DNA from 3 places in the Kitasatospora atroaurantiaca genome. Region 2 is predicted to be linked to each of the others. Evidence: predicted binding sites of a transcription regulator. Region 2 holds the regulator's gene; each other region holds the start of a gene.
The links. Region 2 encodes HrcA, which represses chaperone genes, less so after heat shock. Its sites were predicted from a motif close to TTNGCACTCNGNNNNNCNGAGTGCNAA; they were not measured.

Region 1 (6,769 bases), 2.1 Mb from region 2:
CGTCGTCTTCACTCTGCTCCAGGGCCCGACGCTGCCGCTGGTCGCCCGCTGGCTGCGCATCGGTGAGGGCTCGATGGGCCAGGACCTCGGCATCGAGTCGGCGCCGCTCGAGCGGCTGCACGGCCAGCTGCTCTCGGTGGCGCTCTCGGAGACCTCCCGGATGTCCGGCGTCGAGGTCGGCGAGCTGCGCCTGCCGGCCGGGGCCGCCGTGACGCTGGTGGTCCGGGAAGGCTCGAGCTTCGTCCCGGACAAGACGACGGTGCTGCGGGCCAGGGACGAGCTGCTGGTGGTCACCACCCCGGAGGTCAGCGAGGCGGCGGAGCGGCGGCTGCGGGCCGTGGACAAGGGCGGAAAGCTCGCCGGATGGCTTCGCGGACGCTAGGTTCGTGTGTTTTGCGCAACGTTCACCTTGCGTTGGCCGGACGAATTGGTTCAGAGCGCGTACCATCGTGGAGAAGCATCATTTCTTCAGCTACTTGAACACCCGCAACATCTGTCTGATGCAGAGTTGGCGCGACCGCTCGGCGGCCGCGGTCCGCAGCACTCTTCACTGCCCTCTGGCCCCCGCTTCCACGATCTGGCCAGCCGGACCCGGTATCACCCCGGTCGACGCGCGAGAGGACGACTCTCGGCGCCGTCGGGGCTTTCCCATGCCCCTTCCGCGCTACCAGGCAGCAGGAAGGCATGACCGTGACGGCCCGCCGAACGGTCGAAACCCCCATTCCGACGCGAGTTGGCTACGGTGCGCTGCTGCGCACCCCCGGCGCCTGGACGTTCCTGGTGCCCGCCTTCGCCGCGCGGCTCCCATACGCGATGCTCAGCCTGGGCATCGTGCTGCTGGTCTTCGACACCCACGGCTCGTACGGCACTGCCGGCGCCGTCGCGGCGGTCTCCGCCGTCTCCCAGGCCTTCGTCGGCCCGCAGACCGGTCGGCTCGCCGACCGGTACGGGCAGGCCGCCGTGCTGCTGCCCAGCGTCGCCCTGCACGCGCTCTCGGTCGGTGCGCTGATCGCACTCGCCCTGGGGCACGCCCCGGTCTGGACGCTGTTCCTGGCAGCCGCTCCGGCGGGTGCCAGCGTGCCGCAGATCGGCGCGATGGTCCGGGCCCGCTGGGTCGGCAAGCTGTCCGCCGACTCCCCCAAGACCCTGAACACCGCGTTCGCCTTCGAGTCCGTGACGGACGAGTTCACCTTCGTGGTCGGCCCGGTGCTGGCCACCGCCATCGCGACCGGGGTCTCGCCGTCCGCCGGGCTGATCGCCGAGGCCGCGCTGACCGTGGTCGGCGGACTGGCCTTCGCCGCCCAGCGCCGCACCGCCCCGGCCCGCCACCCGCGGGTGCCGGGCGCGCGGCGGGTGTCCGCCCTGGCCTCGCCGGGCGTACGGCTGCTGGCCGGCTCGTTCCTGGGCGTCGGGACGGTCTTCGGAGCCATGCAGGTCTCCGTGACCGCCTTCGCCGAGGCGGCGGGCCAGCCCGGCGTCAGCGGCACCGTCTACGGCATCTTCGCGGGCGGCAGCATGCTGGCCGGCGTGCTGTACGGCATGGTCGCCTGGCGGCGCTCGGCCCGGCAGCGGATGCTGGGCAGCTACGCACTGCTGGTCCTGGGCTGCTCCACGCTCTGGGCGATGCCCAACCTGACCGCCCTCGCGGTCGCCGGGCTGGTCTGCGGACTGGCCATCGCACCGACGCTGATCACCGGCTACACCCTGGTCGAGACGCTGGTCGCGGACGGCGCCAAGACCGAGGCCTTCACCTGGCTGACCGGCGCGATCGGCCTGGGTCTGGCCGCGGGCTCCACCGCGGCCGGGCAGCTGATCGACGGGTACGGCGCTTCGGCCGGGTTCGTCGTACCGGTGGCCGGGGCCGGGCTCGGCCTGGCCGCGCTGGTGTCGCTGCGACGGCTGCTGGTCGCGCCCAGCACGCCGAGCCGCACCGTCGCCCGGAGCAGCGCCTCGCCGGCGCTGGCGGGTGTCGGGAAGGGCTGAGGCCGTCCTCCGCCGGAGGTAGCTCACACCAGGAGCGCTGGACTGATCCAGCGGAATGCCGCATCATTGACCGTCGTTAGCACTCATCAGGCGAGAGTGCCAGGGGGAAGTGCAGGAGGAAGACAAGTGCCCACGTACCAGTACCAGTGCACCGAGTGCGGCAACGGCCTCGAGGCGGTGCAGAAGTTCACCGACGAGGCGCTGACCACGTGCCCGGACTGCGAGGGGAAGCTCCGCAAGGTCTTCTCGGCGGTGGGCGTGGTCTTCAAGGGCTCGGGCTTCTACCGCACCGACAGCCGCTCCTCGTCGAGCAGCACGGTGAGCTCGTCCTCGTCGTCGGCCTCCTCGACCTCGTCGTCGACCTCGTCGGCGCCGTCCACTGCCGCCGCACCCGCGGCTGCGGCGTCGAGCACGAGCGGCAGCGCTGCCGGCTAGCGCTGCCAGCTGACGCAGACACACGTGGAACGTCATGCGTGAAGGGCCCGGGATTCTCTGATCCCGGGCCCTTTTTATACGACTGCGTCACTCCTGTGAGTGACAACAGTTATCCACAGGCCGGGGTTGTCCACAGGAATTCGGTGAGGTATTCCCGGTCCATTGCGGAGGCCGCACTCTGATCTCGCGAGTCCGGTACCGGGCTCGCGAACTCCGATCCGAGGCGGTGCCCAGCGATGACCACGTACCTTGCGCCCCTGCTGCCCCTCTCCCCCGTGACCGTGTCGTCCCACCACTCGCAGCACCCGCAGCACTCGCGTGCCGCTGCGCCCGCGGCGGCACCCGCCGTCCCGCCGCGGCGCGCCGTCCCGGCCTTCCCGCCGATCCGGCGTGGCGCGGGTGGGCGGCACCGGCTCCAGCAGGCCGTCCGGCACCGGCCCGGGGTGGTGGTGGCCGGGCTGCTCGCCGCCGCCACCGCTCTGGCGTCCGGGCCGCTCCGTCCGGGCTCGCCTCCCCCGGCCGCAAGCTCCGCGGCGGCCGCCGAACCGGCCGGCACCCCCCGCTGCACCGGCACGCCGCCGGCCGGCCGATGATCCCTCCGAACAGCCCGGACCCGTCAACCGGGCGACCCGACATTCACCCGTGACCTTTCGATGCCGCTGTCGTTCAGCGCGGCATGAAGGGCTTCAAGGAATTCCTGCTCCGCGGCAATATCATCGACCTCGCCGTGGCTGTCGTCATCGGTGCGGCATTCACGAACATCATCAACGCCTTCGTGAAAGGCGTCATCAATCCCCTCATCGGTCTGTTCGGCAGCAAGGACCTGGCGACCTACGCCTCCTGCCTCAAGGGCCCCTGCAGCAAGGACGCGGCGGGCAACGTCACCTCCGGCATCTACATCCTGTGGGGCTCCGTGCTGAGCGCCGCACTGCAGTTCGTGATCACGGCCGCAGTCGTCTACTTCGTGCTCATCGTCCCCATGCGGCGCTACATGGCCGGCCGTCAGACGCCCGAGGAGGTGGCGGCCGACGCCGAGGCCAAGGAGGTGGTCCTGCTCACCGAGATCCGCGACGCCCTGGTCCGCCAGGCCTGAGGCCCCACTATCCGTGGTGCGGCGGCCGCTGGCTCAGGTACCAGTCCAGGCCGCGTCCGCCGCCCCCGTCCGAGCCGCCCGGGCGCTCACCCCAGCCACTGTCCGTGTCGTCGCCGGTCTGCCGGTCCAGCGGGTCGTCGAAGACCAGCTTCGCCTTCGGCCGGTCCGGCTTGTCGGAGGTGCTCACGGCCTCCGGCCGCTCTGCCCGCTGCTCGCCCATCTGTCCCGCTCCTCCGGTCTCTCCAGCACAGCTCATACCGCCCTTTCAGCGTAGGCCGCACAGAACCCCCGGTTCGACCGAAGCCGTACCGGGGGCCATGGCGGAGCGGGTGGGAGGCGGCTCAGGCGGCCTCGAAGCCCGCGTGGTCGGCGATCTTCTTGAGTTCGGCCAGGGCGTGCTTCTCGATCTGGCGGATCCGCTCCCGGGTGAGCCCGTGCTGCTTGCCCACCTCCGTCAGCGTGCGCTCGCGGCCGTCCTCCATCCCGTAGCGGGAGCGGATGATCGAGGCCGTCCGGTCGTCGAGGCGGCCGATCAGGTCGTCCAGTTCCTCGCGGCGGAGCATCACCATCACGGCGTCCTCCGGGGAGGTCGCGCCGGTGTCCTCGACCAGGTCGCCGAACTGGGTCTCGCCCTCGTCGTCGACCGACATGTTCAGACTGACCGGGTCCCGGGCCCAGTCCAGTACGTCCTTGACGCGCTGCTCGGTGGTGTCGAGCTCCGCCGCGACCTCGGCGGGGTCGGCCTCCCGGCCCAGCTCCTTCGCCTTCTCACGCTGCACCCGGCGGATCCGCCCGAGCTCCTCGACCAGGTGCACGGGCAGGCGGATGGTGCGCGACTGGTCGGCGATCGACCGGGTGATCGCCTGCCGGATCCACCACGTCGCGTAGGTCGAGAACTTGAAGCCCTTGGCGTAGTCGAACTTCTCGACCGCCCGTACCAGGCCGGCGTTGCCTTCCTGGATCAGGTCGAGCAGCGGGAGGCCGCTGCGCGGGTAGCGCCGGGCCACGGCGACCACCAGTCGCAGATTGGAACGGATGAAGACGTCCTTCGCCCGCTCGGCATCCTCGGCTATCGCCTCCAGCTCCTCACGCTTCGCACCCTTGGGCAGGGCGTCCTCTTCCAGCAGGTGCTGGGCGTAGACGCCCGCCTCGATGCGCAGCGAGAGCTCGACCTCCTCGGCGGCATCGAGCAGGGGAGTCCTGGCGATCTCGTCGAGGTACATGCCGACAAGGTCGCGGTCGGCCTCAAGGTTGTTGGGGCGGGCCGAGCGGGTCCGGTCGGCCCTGTCGCGAACGACGGCACGAGTGGCCATGCTTGCTCCCTTGCTGCTGGTGCCGGGTCTGCCTTGGTATTCGCCCCGCCGGGGCGAGCCCGGGGCAAAGAGATGCGGGCCTCGTGGAGGCTCACACGTAACGATCCAACGCACAGAATTCGGACAACATTCCCAACTCGCCCAGATTCTTCCGGCGATGCAGTATCCTGCAGATTTTTCCCCGTGATCATCAACCATGGGTGACCGCGCCGACACCTGGAGTTCAGCCGCAGTGCGGCCCACCGCCTCCGTATCGGAACAACGAACGACACCGGCCGTCCGCAGCTTCTCCCCACAAAAGATGCCAAATTGCTATCGGCGCGGAGCCGGAACCAAGCCTCCCGCTGGGAAGGTGTCAGCCATGCACCCGTCCACCGACGCCGGCCCCGCAGACTCCGGGGCCGACGCCGCCCCCGACCCACGCCATCACCGGCGGCTACTGAGAGCCGCGGGGCTGGCACTGGGCTGCGCCGCCCTGCTCGGGGTACTGCTGGCCCTGGTGCAGAGCGGCTGGGGTCCGCTGGCCCGACTGGACCACGGATGGGTCGACTCGCTGCACGGCTACGCCCGCCGCCACACCGTGTGGACCGCCTCGGTGCAGACGCTCTCCGACATCGGCGGGACGATCACCATGCGCACCCTGCTCGGGCTGGCGGCCGTCTGGCTCTGGGCGATCGGCGCCCGGGCCCTCGCCGCCTGGGCCGCCGTGCAGTGCCTGGTCGGCTGGTTGGTCAACTGGGCGGGCAAGGCCGCCGTCGGCCGCGCGCGGCCGCACTTCGTGGACCCGGTCGCCCACGCGTCCGGTGCGGCCTTCCCGTCCGGCCACGCGCTCGCCTCCGCGATCACCTGCGCCGCGCTGGTGATCCTGGTCTGGCCGCAGGCCAACCGGGCCGGACGGGCGGTCGCCGTCACCGTCGCAACGCTGACCGTGCTCACGATCGGCTGGACCAGGATCGCGCTGGGGGTGCACTGGCCCAGCGACGTGCTGGGCGGCTGGCTGGCCGCCGGCCTCGTCCTGGGCGGGGTGACGGTCGCGGTGGAGCTGTGGCGGCCCGGCGCGCTGACCCGGGACGTCCGGCGGGTCAACTGGCGAACCAGACCCCGGGTGCAGCGCGTCCTGGCTTCCGGAAGCTCCTCGCCGCCGCCACCGCGGGAGGGCCGCTGAGCAGCGGATCCTGACGGACAGTGAGAAACGTCACACTGCCGCCCGGCGGCACGGGGGAGGGATCGGGGCAGTGGCTCACCAACCAAATCAGTCCGTACCGGCACCGTCCAAATGGCCACAAAACCGGGCAATCGACCCGGATCCGAGCCTCACGGCGGCGGCCGCTGCGCCGCTGAGCAGCCCGCGGAGATCTCCAGCACACGGCACAGGGGTCCACACGGAGTGCCGCCGTAGGGCAGACTTCTCCGGCTGGGTGCTCCTGCGCCCGACCCGGGGGAACCAAGCACGACGGCGCGGACCGAGCCGGTCGTACGAGGCAGCACCGGCTCCGTACACCGAGGCTCCTTACACCGAAGATGCGCCGGACAGCCGCTGCGGAGGCCCCGCAGCCCCACTGCCCAGGCACCGAGTGACGGGGGTCCGATGACCATGCACACGACGGACGAGTCCTCCGGCTCGTACGCGGACCCGCCCACCATGCCGCTCCGGCAGCTTCCCACCGGGCCCGCCGGCCAGTACGGCGGTCAGTACGGAAGCGGTCAGTACGGCGGCGGCCAGCCGACCGTCCAGCTCGGCCAGCAGGTGCCCGGTCAGCGCCGGGCCGAGGACGAGCCGCAGGAAGCCCCGGCGGCCAAGGCCTCCTCCACCGCCCGCAACGGCCTGATCATGGCCCTGGGCTCGCTCACCTCCCGCGCCCTCGGCTTCGTCCGGGCCGGCGTGATCGCCGGTGCCCTGGGCGCCGGCCCGCTCGGCACCGGTTACGCGGTGGCGACGATGCTC
Region 2 (6,769 bases):
TCGAACGGTGAGCCCGCGCCCCTGGGCTCAGGCCTGCCGGCCCCAAGGTCACCGCCCCGAGATCGATGCGGGCGGCCTCGCCGGGTTCGTCGGGCTCGAACAGGGCGTCGCCGTAGCTGCCGGGTACCTCTGGGTCCTCGGGCATCGCGTCCTTCCGCCGGGCTCCTCCCCAGTGTGCGGCGACACCTGCACGGACCCGGGCATGTCGGGCCCGTGTCCCGGCTCAGTCCGTCGAGGTGACGAAGTCGATCAGTTCCTCGACGCGGCCGAGGAGTTGTGGTTCGAGGTCCTTGTAGGAGTTCACCGAGGCCAGGATGCGCTTCCAGGCGGCAGGGGTGTCGACCGGCCAGCCGAGGCGGCGGCAGATGCCCTCCTTCCAGACCTCGCCGCGCGGCACCTGCGGCCACGCCGGGATGCCCACGGCGGACGGCTTCACCGCCTCCCAGACGTCGATGTACGGGTGGCCGACGACCAGCACCGAATCGCCCGTCACCTGCGTGGCGATCCGGTGCTCCTTGGTACCGGGCAGCAGGTGGTCGACCAGGACGCCGAGCCGCCGCCCGGGCCCGGGCCCGAACTCGGCGACGATGGCGGGCAGGTCGTCGATGCCCTCCAGGTACTCGACGACCACGCCCTCGATCCGCAGGTCGTCGCCCCAGACCCGCTCCACCAGCTCCGCGTCGTGCCGCCCCTCGACATAGATCCGCGACTCGCGCGCGACCCGCGCCCGGGCGCCGGGCACCGCCACCGACCCGGAGGCGGTCCGCCCCGGCTTGACGACGGGCGCGGGCCCGCTCGGCCGGACCAGGGTGACGACCCGCCCCTCCAGCAGGAACCCGCGCGGTGTCAGAGGGAAGACCCGCTGCTTGCCGAAGCGGTCCTCCAGAGTGACCGTCAGCCCCTCCGCCGTCTTCTCGCACCGCACCACCGCCCCGCAGAACCCGGTGGCCGCCTCCTCCACCACCAGATCACGCTCGGCCGCCACCTCGGGTGCGGGCTGCTGCCGCTTCCAGGGCGGGGTCAGGTCCGGTCCGTACTGCCTGCTGCGCATTCACCGGAGTCTACGAGGTCCGACCCGGCATCAGCCGGAAGTCCGTCAGCCGGTTGGCCGTCAGCCGGTTGATACGGTCACGCCGTGTCCGATGCGCCTGGATCCCCGAGAGTCCCCGTCACCGCGGCCGATGTCGCACACGCCGTGGGGCTGGCGGTCACCGCCCTGCGTACGGCGCCGCCGGCGGCGGACTGGGACGCCCTCGCAGGCTCCTCCGAGTGGGGCTGCTGGGAGACCGTCGAGCACCTCGCCGACGGTCTCTTCTCCTACGCGGCGCAGCTGGCGCCCGAGGCACCCCCGATGGACGGGTTCATCCCGTTCGTGTGGACCCGTCAGAAGCCGGGCGGGCCGGCGAACGTGCTCCTCGCGGACCGCGGCTCGGGCCCGGCAGGGCTGCTGCAGATCCTGGAGGTGGGCGGCACGCTGCTGGTGGCGATGGTGCGTACGGCGTCCCCGCGGACCCGCGCGTTCCACGGCTACGGGGTTGCGGATCCGGAGGGCTTCGCCGCCATGGGCGTCGTGGAGACCCTGGTGCACACGCACGACGTCGCCGAGGGCCTCGGCGTGGCCTGGGTGCCGCCCGCGGACCTGTGCGACCGGGTGCTGGGCCGCCTGTTCCCCGACGCGCCGGTGGACACCGAGCGATGGCCGACGCTGCTCTGGGCCACCGGCCGGGCGGAACTGCCGGGCCGTCCGCGCCTGACCTCCTGGCGCTGGTACAGCGCGCCCCGGGACTGACCGCTCACAGCCCCGGCGCGCCCCAGACGGGGAACCAGCGGCTGAGGTCCTGTTCGACCCGCAGGTCGTTGGTGAGCATCGCCTTGACCTGGAGTTCCAGCGGATTGTTGCGCTTCTCGCCGCCGCCCGGCATCGGGGCGAAGGGGTAGAAGGTGCCGCGCTTGTAGAGGTAGACCAGGCCGAGGGGCTGGCCGGCCTCGTTGCGGAAGCCGACGATCGAGCAGAGCAGCTGGGGGCCGAAGCCGTTCGCCTCCAGTTCGCTGTTGACCGCGTGGAGGTCGTTGACCAGGTCGGGGAGTTCCTCGGGGGTGTGCCGGGCGAGCAGCCAGGAGTAGCCGTAGGAGTCCTGGCTTGCCTCGACCGGGACGCCGCCGGTCGCGGTGTCCGCGTCCAGCAGGGCGCGGACCTGGCGCTCCACCTCGCCGAAGGCACCGCCCTCCACGGCGGCGAAGCAGACCGACCCGAGCCCGGTCGGTCTGAAGCCGGCCGCCGCCTCCAGGGTGAGGGCGGCGGAGGGCACGCCGAAGAGCTGGTCGAGGTCGGGCCTGACCGGCTTGCTACGGCCGAACAGGGCATCCAGGAATCCCATGAAGTCTCCTCAGCGGTGTGTCCGTCACTGGCCGAGCTGGGCGGAGATCCGGCCGAGCTGCTCCAGCCGCGTCTCCAGCGACGGGTGGGTGGAGAACAGCTGGGTGGCGGCGTCGCGGGCGCTGAGCGCCGGGGCGAAGTAGAAGGCGTTGTACGCCTGCGCCTTGCGCAGGTCCTCGCTCGGGATGGCGGCGATCTGCCCGGTGACCTTGGTGAGGGCCGAGGCCAGCGCGCTCGGCCGTCCGGTGAGCTGGGCGGCGGCGCGGTCGGCGGCCAGCTCGCGGTAGCGGGAGAGCAGCCGGGTGAGCAGGAAGCTGATCGCGTAGACCACCATGCTGACCACCGGGATGATCAGCATCGCGATGGCGGTGTTGCTGTCGCTGCTGTTCCGGTTGCCGCTGCCCATGAACCCGCCGTACAGGGCGATCCGGGTCATCACGCCGGCCAGCACGCCGAGGAAGCCGGCGATGGTCATCACCGCGACGTCCCGGTGTGCGACGTGCGAGAGCTCATGCGCCAGGACGCCCTCCAGCTCCTCGGGCTCCAGTCGTCGCAGCATTCCGGTGGTCACGCAGACCACCGCCTTCTCGGGCTTGCGGCCGGTGGCGAAGGCGTTCGGCATGTCGTTGTTGGCGACGGCGACCCGGGGTTTGGGCATGTCGGCGAGCGCGCAGAGCCGGTCAATGGTGCCGTGCAGCTGCGGGTACTGCTCGGGGGTGACCTCGTGGGCGCCCATCGCCCGCTCGGTGATCTTGTCGCTGAACCAGAACTGGGCCACGAAGAGCCCGCCGGAGATCAGGACGATCAGCGGCCACGCCCCGCGCAGCAGGGCGATCAGCACACCGGTGAAGCCGACGTAGAGCAATCCGATCAGGAACATCGTGGTGACCATCCGACCGGTCAGCCCACGGTCGGGTGCGAAGCGGGAGTGCTGCGGTGACGCCGACATCGCTGCTCCTCAGATAGCGCGCGAAACAGCTCGCGAAGTAGCTCGCTCGCCTTCGATGCTGCCACTCGCCGGGCCTGGCGGCACGATCCGCGCGCGGCGGATCTGCCGGGGATCACGTCGAGGATCACGTGGGCGGGCCGTTCCTGCCGTCGTACCCGCCCCGTACACTGGCAAGTACGGTTCTGGCACTCTGCCTTCCAGAGTGCCAAGGGCTGGTGGGTTGACGGTTCAGACGGTTCAACGGACGAAGACGGAGGTGCGTGCCATGTTCAGCGAGCGCAGGGCCGACGAACGCAAGTCGGATGCTCGCCAGCTCGACACCCGTCTTGACGTCCGGCCGCTGGACGAGCGCAAGCTCGCGGTGCTGCGCGCCATCGTGCAGGACTACGTGGGCACCGAGGAGCCGGTCGGCTCGAAGGCCCTGGTCGAGCGGCACAACCTCGGCGTCTCCCCGGCCACCGTGCGCAACGACATGGCGACGCTGGAGGAGGACGGCTACATCCACCAGCCGCACACCAGCGCCGGCCGTATCCCGACCGACAAGGGCTACCGCCTCTTCGTCGACCGGCTGGCCGAGGTCAAGCCGATGAGCGCCCCCGAGCGCCGGGCCATCCGGCACTTCCTGGACGGCGCGGTCGACCTGGACGACGTGGTGGCCCGTACGGTGCGTCTGCTCGCGCAGCTCACCCGGCAGGTCGCGGTGGTCCAGTACCCGTCGCTGTCCCGGTCCACCGTCCGGCACGTCGAGCTGGTCGCGCTCGCGCCGGCCAAGGTGATGCTGGTCCTGATCACCAACACCGGCCGGGTCGAGCAGCGGATGGTCGACTGCCCGGGCACGGTGGGCGAGACCGTCCTGGCCGAGCTGCGTGCCAAGCTGAACGCCCACGCGGGCGGCCAGCGCCTCCCCGACGTCCCCGGTCTGCTGGAGGACCTCCCGGCGGCCTTCGAGACGGCCGACCGGCCGACCGTCACCACCGTCCTGGCCACCCTCTTCGAGACCCTGGCCGAGCAGAACGAGGAGCGGATCATGCTGGCCGGCACGGCCAACCTGACCCGCTTCGGGCACGACTTCCCGCTCACCATCCAGCCGGTGCTGGAGGCCCTCGAGGAGCAGGTGGTGCTGCTGCGCCTGCTGGGTGAGACGGCCGATGCCGGGATGATGGTCAGAATCGGGCACGAGAACGAGTACGAAGGCCTCAATTCCACCTCGGTGGTCTCGGTCGGCTACGGTTCGGGCGACCAGAGTGTTGCGAAGTTGGGTGTGATCGGTCCGACCCGGATGGACTACCCGGGCACAATGGGGGCGGTGCGAGCGGTGGCACGGTACGTGGGCCAGATCCTGGCCGAGTCGTAGCAACACAGCACCGTTTCAACGGTGACAACCAGTCGCAGCACTTCTAGAGGCGGAACAAGCGGAGCATTTGGTGGCCACGGACTACTACGCGGTACTCGGCGTCCGACGGGATGCGGGGCAGGACGAGATCAAGAAGGCGTTCCGACGCCTTGCCCGTGAACTGCACCCGGACGTCAACCCGGACCCGAAGACGCAGGAGCGGTTCAAGGAGATCAACGCCGCCTACGAGGTGCTCTCCGACCCGGCCAAGCGCCAGGTCTACGACCTCGGCGGCGACCCGCTCTCCCCGAACGGTGGCGGCGGCGCGGGCGGCTTCGGCGCGGGCGCGGCCGGCTTCGGCTTCTCCGACATCATGGACGCCTTCTTCGGCGCGGCCTCCGGCCAGCGGGGCCCGCGTTCGCGCACCCGGCGCGGCCAGGACGCCATGATCCGCCTGGAGATCACCCTGGAGGAGGCCGCCTTCGGCACCACCAAGGAACTCCAGGTCGACACGGCCGTCACCTGTACCACCTGCTCCGGCGAGGGCGCCGCTCCCGGCACCTCCGCGCAGACCTGTGACATGTGCCGCGGCAAGGGCGAGGTCTCCCAGGTCACCCGGTCCTTCCTGGGCCAGGTCATGACCTCCCGTCCCTGCCCGCAGTGCCAGGGCTTCGGCACGGTCGTGCCGACCCCGTGCCCCGAGTGCGCCGGCGACGGCCGGGTCCGCGCCCGCCGTACGCTGACCGTCAAGATCCCGGCGGGCGTCGACAACGGCACCCGGATCCAGCTGGCCGGCGAGGGCGAGGTCGGCCCCGGCGGCGGCCCGGCAGGCGACCTGTACGTCGAGATCGCCGAGACCGCGCACCCGACCTTCCAGCGCCGTGGCGACGACCTGCACTGCACGGTCACCATCCCGATGACGGCCGCCTCGCTCGGCACCCAGGTGCCGCTGCAGACGCTGGACGGCATGGAGGAGGTCGACATCCGGCCCGGCACCCAGTCCGGCCAGTCGATCCCGCTGCACGGCCGGGGTATCACCCACCTGCGCGGTGGCGGGCGGGGTGACCTGATAGTGCATGTCGAGGTGCAGACGCCCACCAAGCTCGACCCGGAGCAGGAGGAGCTGCTGCGGCGGCTTGCGGTGCTGCGAGGCGAGGAACGGCCCTCCGGCCAGTTCGCGCCGGGCCAGCAGGGGCTCTTCTCCCGCCTGAAGGACGCCTTCAACGGCCGCTGAGCAGCACCTTCAGGGGCGTCCTTCTGGAAGGGCAACCTTCAGGGGTGCGAGGAACTGCGCGAAATCGGAAGACCGCCTGCCGCACCGTCTCAACGGACGGGTACCGGGTGCCACCTGCTCACCGAGACCGGGTGAACGGAGTCGCCTCCCGTCTCGCGCAGTTCCCCGCGCCCCTGGGGTTCCCTGAGCAGTTCGTGGGGGCGGCACGGGTTGCTCCGTACGGTTCGGTGCGGCTCCGGAGCCTTCCGGTTCGCGCAGTTCCCCGCGCCCCTGAGGGTTGACCCGACCAGTTCGTCTGGACGCACTATCAGTACGTATGACCGGAGGTTTGCCCCGTGACCGCGCCCGTGTTCGTTGTCGAGACCAGCAGGCTCACCGGGGTGTCCGTGGGCGACGTGGTACGGCTGGACGGCCCGGAGGGGCGGCATGCCGCTGCCGTGAAGCGGCTGGAGCCCGGCGAGGCGGTCACCCTCGCGGACGGGCTCGGCCTGGGTGCGGACGGCACGGTCACGACCGTCCACGGCAAGGACGCCCTGGACGTCACCGTGGCGACGGTGCGTCAGGAGCCGGAGCCGGCGCCCCGGATCGTGGTCGTCCAGGCGCTGCCCAAGGGCGACCGGGGTGAGCTGGCCGTCGAGACCATGACCGAGGTCGGCGTGGACGTGGTGATCCCGTGGGCCGCCTCCCGCTGTATCACCCAGTGGAAGGGCGAGCGGGGGGCCAAGGCCCTGGCCAAGTGGCGGGCCACCGCCCGGGAGGCCGGGAAGCAGTCACGCCGCCTGCGCTTCCCCGAGGTCCGCGAGCTGATGACGACCCGCCGGCTGGCGCCGTTGCTGGCCTCGGCCTCGCTGGCCGCCGTCCTCCACGAGGAGGGAG
Region 3 (6,769 bases), 2.0 Mb from region 2:
GGTGGAACGTCCAGCGGCAGCCCGCGACGGCCTCCGCGACGGCGGTGGTCGCGGCGAGGTCCACCGCCCCGTCGGCGTCCAGGAAGCCGAGGACGAACTCCTCGGCTCCCTCCGCCCGCAGCGCGGCGGCGCGGGCGCGGAGCTCGTCCAGACCGCCCGGCGTGAAGCCGTCCCGGATGCGGAGCATGACGCGCAGCGGGAGGTCCACGGCGGCGCGGATCCCGGCGAAGTCCTCCACCGAGGGGGTCAGCCCGTCGGCGGCCATGTCCGTGACCAGTTCGAGGCGGTCGGCACCACCGGACTCGGCGGCCTGGGCATCCTGCGCGGTCAGCGCGATGACTTCGAGAATTGGTCTAGACATGTGCGCTACCCTGCCATATCCGGGCCCCTGTGGGCGAGCCCCGGACGGCCACCCGTCACGAACTCGTGACGCCCGCCGGGCCAGAATGGGCGCATGCCCGATACCGACGCCCTGCTCGACCGCTGGACCGCCCTGCTGACGCGCTGCGGCGCAACCGCCGACCCGGAGCCGTACGGGCGCGACCTGTTGAAGCGCTGGGCCGAGCCACAGCGCAGGTACCACACGACCGAGCACCTCGAGGCCGTGCTGGACCACGTCGACGCCCTCGCCGAGCACGCCGACGACCCGGACGCCGTCCGGCTGGCCGCCTGGTTCCACGACGTCGTCTACCGGCCGGACCGCTCGGAGAACGAGGAGCGCAGCGCTCAACTGGCCGTTCGCGCCCTGCGCGAGGCGGGGCTGGCGGAGCCGCTGGTCGAGGAGGTGGCCCGGCTGGTCCGGCTCACCGTGAGCCACCACCCCGAGGCCGGGGACCGCAACGGCGAGGTGCTCAGCGACGCCGACCTGGCCGTTCTCGGGGGCACCCCGCAGCAGTACGAGGCCTACGCGGCCGCCGTGCGCGAGGAGTACGGCTTCGTGCCCGAGGACGTCTTCCGCGCCGGCCGCGCGGCGATCCTGCGCCAGCTCCTGGACCTGCCCGCGCTCTACCGCACCGAGGCCGCCCGCACCCGCTTCGACGCGGCCGCACGGGCCAACCTGGCGGCCGAACTCACGAAGCTGGGCTGACCTTCCGCCGCCGGAGCCCGGCTGCCGTCAGCCGGGCCACCAGCTCCTTGCTGCCGACCGGCTGGGCACCCAGTCGCAGCGCGTCCTCGTACCACTGCGCGGGGATGTCGTAGTGGTCGCGCTCGAAGCCGCGCTCCGGCGCGCCCAGGCGCGCCGCGAAGGCGTGCAGCTCCTCGTACGAGACGTCGCTCACCAGGTGCGACCAGAGCTTCCCGTGGCCGGGCCAGACGGGCGGGTCGATGAGTATCACGACAGCTGCCCGACGGGCGCGACCACGACGCCCTCCTTGCCGCACACCCAGTGCGGCTCGGGCCCCAGCTCGGGCTCGACACTCAGCGCGTGCGGGTCGCCGTCCGCCGCGCACGTCTCGCACAGCGGCCAGCGGCCGTACGCCTCCAGCAGCGCGTCCTGGACGTCCTGCGCCACCAGCCCGAGCACGAAGTCCGTACCGTCGGGCCACTGCTCCAGCCACCACCGCCGGTGCGTCACGGCATCCTCGACCAGCGAGACCATGGCGGCGTCCGCCACGTCCCGTGCGGTCAGGTCGGCAAGGATCAGCGCCCGCGCACTGTGCAGCGCGGCTTCGATGTCAGGAGTGGACGGCATCCACCTATTGTCCCGCAGCACCCACGGTCCGTAGAAAGCCCACCAGATCCTCGATGCCGAGGCCACGCAGGGGTGAAAACGCCTCGAGGGCGGCCTCCCGCGTGGGGAGACCGCCCTCGTGGACGATCAGAACTCGCCGATCCCAGAAGGGGATCAGAAGTCCATGTCACCGCCCGGCATGCCGCCGCCGGCGGGGGCGCCCGCCTTCTCCGGCTTGTCGGCGATGACGGCCTCGGTGGTGAGGAAGAGCGCCGCGATGGAGGCGGCGTTCTGCAGCGCGGAGCGGGTGACCTTGGCCGGGTCGATGATGCCCGCGGCGATGAGGTCGACGTACTCGTTGGTCGCGGCGTTCAGGCCGTGGCCGGCGGGGAGGTTGCGAACCTTCTCCACCACGACGCCGCCCTCGAGGCCGGCGTTGGTCGCGATCTGCTTGATCGGGGCCTCGAGCGCCACACGGACGATGTTGGCGCCGGTGGCCTCGTCGCCGTCCAGCTCGAGCTTGTCGAAGGCCACGGAGGCCTGCAGCAGGGCGACGCCGCCACCGGCGACGATGCCCTCCTCGACGGCCGCCTTCGCGTTGCGAACGGCGTCCTCGATGCGGTGCTTGCGCTCCTTGAGCTCGACCTCGGTCGCCGCGCCGGCCTTGATGACGGCCACGCCGCCGGCCAGCTTGGCGAGGCGCTCCTGGAGCTTCTCGCGGTCGTAGTCCGAGTCGCTGTTCTCGATCTCGGCGCGGATCTGGTTCACGCGGCCCGCGACCTGCTCGCTGTCGCCGCCACCGTCGACGATGGTGGTCTCGTCCTTGGTGATGACGACCTTGCGGGCGGTGCCCAGCAGCTCCAGCCCGGCGTTCTCGAGCTTGAGGCCGACCTCCTCGGAGATGACGGTGCCACCGGTGAGGATGGCGATGTCGCCGAGCATGGCCTTGCGACGGTCACCGAAGCCCGGGGCCTTGACGGCGACGGACTTGAAGGTGCCACGGATCTTGTTGACGACCAGGGTCGACAGGGCCTCGCCCTCGACGTCCTCGGCGATGATGACGAGCGGCTTGCCGCTCTGCATGACCTTCTCGAGGAGCGGGAGCAGGTCCTTGACGGAACCGATCTTGGAGTTGGCAATCAGGATGTACGGGTCCTCGAAGGACGCCTCCATCCGCTCCAGGTCGGTGGCGAAGTAGGCGGAGATGTAGCCCTTGTCGAAGCGCATGCCCTCGGTGAGCTCGAGCTCCAGACCGAAGGTGTTGCTCTCCTCGACGGTGATGACGCCTTCCTTGCCGACCTTGTCCATCGCCTCGGCGATGAGCTCGCCGATCTGGGTGTCGGCGGCGGAGATGGAGGCGGTGGAGGCGATCTGCTCCTTGGTCTCCACGTCCTTGGCCTGAGCGAGCAGCTGGTCGGAGACGGCCGCGACGGCCTTCTCGATGCCGCGCTTCAGGGCCATCGGGTTGGCGCCGGCGGCGACGTTGCGCAGGCCCTCGCGGACGAGAGCCTGGGCGAGCACGGTGGCGGTGGTGGTGCCGTCACCCGCGACGTCGTCGGTCTTCTTGGCGACCTCCTTGACGAGCTCCGCGCCGATCTTCTCGTAGGGGTCCTCGAGCTCGATCTCCTTGGCGATGGAGACACCGTCGTTGGTGATCGTGGGGGCGCCCCACTTCTTCTCAAGGACGACGTTGCGGCCCTTGGGGCCAAGCGTCACCTTGACGGCGTCGGCAAGCTGGTTCATCCCGCGCTCAAGGCCGCGGCGAGCTTCCTCGTCAAACGCGATGATCTTTGCCATGTGAAGTGGTCCTCCGGGACGCGGTCGACTGCACCGGACCGAAGGGTGCCCGCGACGGACGGCCCTGGTGTGCGGGGGTCCTGTCCCCTACCGCTCCCGGGGGCCTCACCGACCCGGTCCGTTGTCACTCTCAAGCTGTGAGTGCTAACGCCAATGATTAGCACTCTCGGGTATCGAGTGCAAGCCCAATCGACCGACACGCACGGACGCCGACGGGCCCGCACGACAGGTGTCGTGCGGGCCCGCTGCTGAAGCAGTTGAGCACCAGCTCGTGACCGAGCCGAGGCTCCGCAGGTCGGAAGGTCAGACCGCCGCGCGGACCATGTCCGCCTGCGGGCCCTTCTGTCCCTGGGAGATCTCGAACTCGACCCGCTGGCCCTCCTCGAGGGTGCGGTAGCCGTCCATCTGGATCGCGCTGTAGTGGACGAACACGTCCGCACCACCGTCGACCGCGATGAAGCCGTAGCCCTTCTCCGCGTTGAACCACTTGACGGTGCCCTGAGCCATTCCGAACTCCCCTTGTGCTGTGCTGGCCCTTCACGGACCCGCAGGATGCGGGCCCAGGTCTGGTAGGCCGGCCCGGGGACCCCCCCTGGGCACAGCCGTGCACGCCGCAGTCCTCCGCCGAGTCCACCGGAAGGTGGCCGGTCAGCGGGTGAATGCGTCGACCGCGGCTGAATGTATCCGGACAGACGCCCTCTGCAACAGGCCCAACTTTCGAGAATTCCCCCGCGCAGTTATCGGATATCACGGGATGAAAGCGGCACATGGCGGCAATTCGCGCTGGGCATAGCGGACGAATGCCACATATCACCGACAGATTTATGACGCCTGCCTGACATCTTTTGCTTCGTACTGTTCAACGGCCGTCTCAGCGGCCGGACGAGCCTTGCGTATGCGATCGGCTGACGGTGCGTGGGGCACCAGCCGGGAGACGACTCAGGCGGAGAAGCGCGGTCGGCGGGGGGAGAAGCGCTGACACCTGCGCACTCTACTCCCTCTCAAGTGCGGAAATATCCGCGCGGCACACCGAGAGCCGCCGCCAGGCCGGAATTGGCATTCCGGGCCTGACGACGGCTCAGGGGTATGGTAGGGCGTTCCCGGCTCAGCAGCCGCCGGCCACGGCCGGGATGATGGAGATGCCCGCGCCGTCCTTGATCTCGGTCTCCAGGCCCTCGGCGAAACGCACGTCGTCGTCATTCACGTACACGTTGACGAATCGGCGGAGCTTGCCGGCGTCGTCCAGAATGCGGGCCGCGATGCCCGGGTGGTTGGCGTCGAGGTCCTGGATGACGGCGGACAGGGTGGCACCCTCCGCCGCCACCTCAGCGGCACCGCCGGTGTAGGTGCGCAGGATGGTCGGGATGCGGACGTTGGCGCTCATGCGGGCTCCTTGCAGGGTGAGGGGGGAGGTCAGGCGGACGCGAGGCCGGCGGCGCGGAAGGAGTCCAGCGTCGGGCGGATGGTGGCGGTCAGGCCCGCATCGGCCACCGCGTCAAGGGTCTTCAGGCCGTCGCCGGTGTTGATCGCGACGGTCTCCTTCGCCGGGTCCAGCTGGCCGGTCTCGACCAGCTTCTTGAGCACGCCGACGGTCACGCCGCCCGCGGTCTCGGCGAAGATGCCCTCGGTACGGGCCAGCAGCTTGATCGCGGCCACCACCTCGGCGTCGGTGACGTCCTCGACGGCGCCGCCGGTGCGGCGGGCGATGTCGAGCACGTACGGGCCGTCCGCCGGGTTGCCGATCGCCAGCGACTTGGCGATGGTGTCCGGCTTGACCGGGCGGATCACGTCGTGGCCGGCCTTGAAGGCGGCGGAGACCGGGGAGCAGCCCTCCGCCTGGGCCCCGAAGATCTTGTACGGCCGGTCCTCGACCAGGCCGAGCTTGATCAGCTCCTGCAGACCCTTGTCGATCTTGGTGAGCTGCGAGCCCGAGGCGATCGGGATGACGATCTGCTCCGGCAGCCGCCAGCCGAGCTGCTCGCAGATCTCGTACGCCAGCGTCTTCGAGCCCTCGCCGTAGTACGGGCGCAGGTTGACGTTGACGAAGCCCCAGCCCTCGCCGGCCGGGTCGCCGATCAGCTCCGAGCAGAAGCGGTTCACGTCGTCGTAGTTGCCCTCGATGCCGACCAGCTCGCCGCCGTAGATCCCGGCCATGACGACCTTGCCCTGCTCCAGGTCGTGCGGGATGAACACGCAGGACTTGAACCCGGCCCGGGCGGCCGCGGCACCGACGGCGCCGGCCAGGTTGCCGGTGGAGGAGCAGGAGAGGGTCGTGAAGTTGAAGGCGCGCGCCGCCTCGATGGCGCAGGCGACCACCCGGTCCTTGAAGGAGTGGGTCGGGTTGCCCGAGTCGTCCTTGATGTGCAGCTGCGCGGTGAAGCCCAGCTCACGGCCCAGGTTGTCGGCCTTGACCAGCGGGGTCCACCCCGGGTTCAGGTTCGGCTTCGAGGCGACGTCGGCCGGGACGGGCAGCAGCGGAGCGTAGCGCCAGATGCTGGCGGGGCCGGACTCGATCTGCTTCCGGAGCTCCTCGGCCTCGGCCGAGCCGAAGTCGTACGCGATCTCCAGCGGGCCGAAGCACTCCAGGCACGCGAAGCTGGGACCGAGCGGGAAGCGGGTGCCGCACTCACGACAGGACAGCGCGGCAGCGGGGCCGAGGTCGACGGTCGGGGCGGAAACTGGAACAGGGGTAGCGGTAGCCATGATGGCGGAGGCCTCTCTCCTCATCTTCCCCGTGACGCGGTCGCGCCACAGGACGGAATTGGCACCTGTCCCGCCGGGGCCTGTGACAGCCGAGCGAGAAGGTTGCCGGGACTTCAACGGGCCGTTCCCTCAGTCCCTCTGGATGAGCTCTATGAAGTTGTGGTCACTCTCTGGGACAGACCCCGATGTGCAAAGGTCCGACCGCAGTACGAAGACTGTAACCGAAGGCGTCAGCCGTGAAGCCGACCGTCCGCCACGCGAGATAGATCTTTCTAGGAGTGTTGTCTTGCCCGACCAGCTGACCCCGGCCCCGCTCCCGGAGGTGGCGTCCTGGCTGCGCCGCCGCTCCTGGACCGCGGCCGACCGTCCGGCGCGCACCCTGCTGGCCGCCAAGAAGGCGGCGGGCCCGGCCGGCACGGTCAGCGTGGTCCTGCCCGCACTGGACGAGGAGCCGACGGTCGGCGAGATCGTCCGGGTGATCCGCCGCGAGCTGATGGAGCGGCTGCCGCTGGTGGACGAGCTGGTGGTGGTCGACTCAGGCTCGGTCGACCGGACGGCGCAGATGGCCGCCGACGCCGGCGCCCGGGTGGTGCACCG

Region 1: the regulator HrcA is predicted to act here: its motif matches at 2,060-2,086, upstream of FB465_RS20815 (FmdB family zinc ribbon protein).
Region 3: the regulator HrcA is predicted to act here: its motif matches at 3,627-3,653, upstream of groL (chaperonin GroEL).

Annotation. Positions count from the first base shown of each region.
Region 1 covers NZ_VIVR01000001.1:4,522,291-4,529,059, reverse strand. The annotation lists gene FB465_RS20825 (potassium/proton antiporter) at 1-382, shown strand, start outside; gene FB465_RS20820 (MFS transporter) at 685-1,983, shown strand; gene FB465_RS20815 (FmdB family zinc ribbon protein) at 2,110-2,418, shown strand; gene FB465_RS20810 (hypothetical protein) at 2,655-3,011, shown strand; gene mscL (large conductance mechanosensitive channel protein MscL) at 3,095-3,511, shown strand; gene FB465_RS20800 (hypothetical protein) at 3,519-3,731, opposite strand; gene FB465_RS20795 (sigma-70 family RNA polymerase sigma factor) at 3,853-4,824, opposite strand; gene FB465_RS20790 (phosphatase PAP2 family protein) at 5,186-5,989, shown strand; gene murJ (murein biosynthesis integral membrane protein MurJ) at 6,413-6,769, shown strand, end outside.
Region 2 covers NZ_VIVR01000001.1:2,405,063-2,411,831, reverse strand. The annotation lists gene FB465_RS11205 (DUF3097 domain-containing protein) at 224-1,051, opposite strand; gene FB465_RS11200 (hypothetical protein) at 1,136-1,789, shown strand; gene pspAB (PspA-associated protein PspAB) at 1,794-2,378, opposite strand; gene htpX (zinc metalloprotease HtpX) at 2,403-3,326, opposite strand; gene hrcA (heat-inducible transcriptional repressor HrcA) at 3,592-4,680, shown strand; gene dnaJ (molecular chaperone DnaJ) at 4,751-5,893, shown strand; gene FB465_RS11175 (16S rRNA (uracil(1498)-N(3))-methyltransferase) at 6,229-6,769, shown strand, end outside.
Region 3 covers NZ_VIVR01000001.1:4,362,503-4,369,271, reverse strand. The annotation lists gene FB465_RS20120 (copper homeostasis protein CutC) at 1-361, opposite strand, end outside; gene FB465_RS20115 (HD domain-containing protein) at 455-1,087, shown strand; gene FB465_RS20110 (DUF4031 domain-containing protein) at 1,071-1,337, opposite strand; gene FB465_RS20105 (hypothetical protein) at 1,334-1,693, opposite strand; gene groL (chaperonin GroEL) at 1,847-3,469, opposite strand; gene FB465_RS20095 (cold-shock protein) at 3,773-3,976, opposite strand; gene FB465_RS20090 (ubiquitin-like small modifier protein 1) at 4,575-4,853, opposite strand; gene thrC (threonine synthase) at 4,883-6,172, opposite strand; SAM riboswitch class I at 6,190-6,321, opposite strand; gene FB465_RS20080 (glucosyl-3-phosphoglycerate synthase) at 6,459-6,769, shown strand, end outside.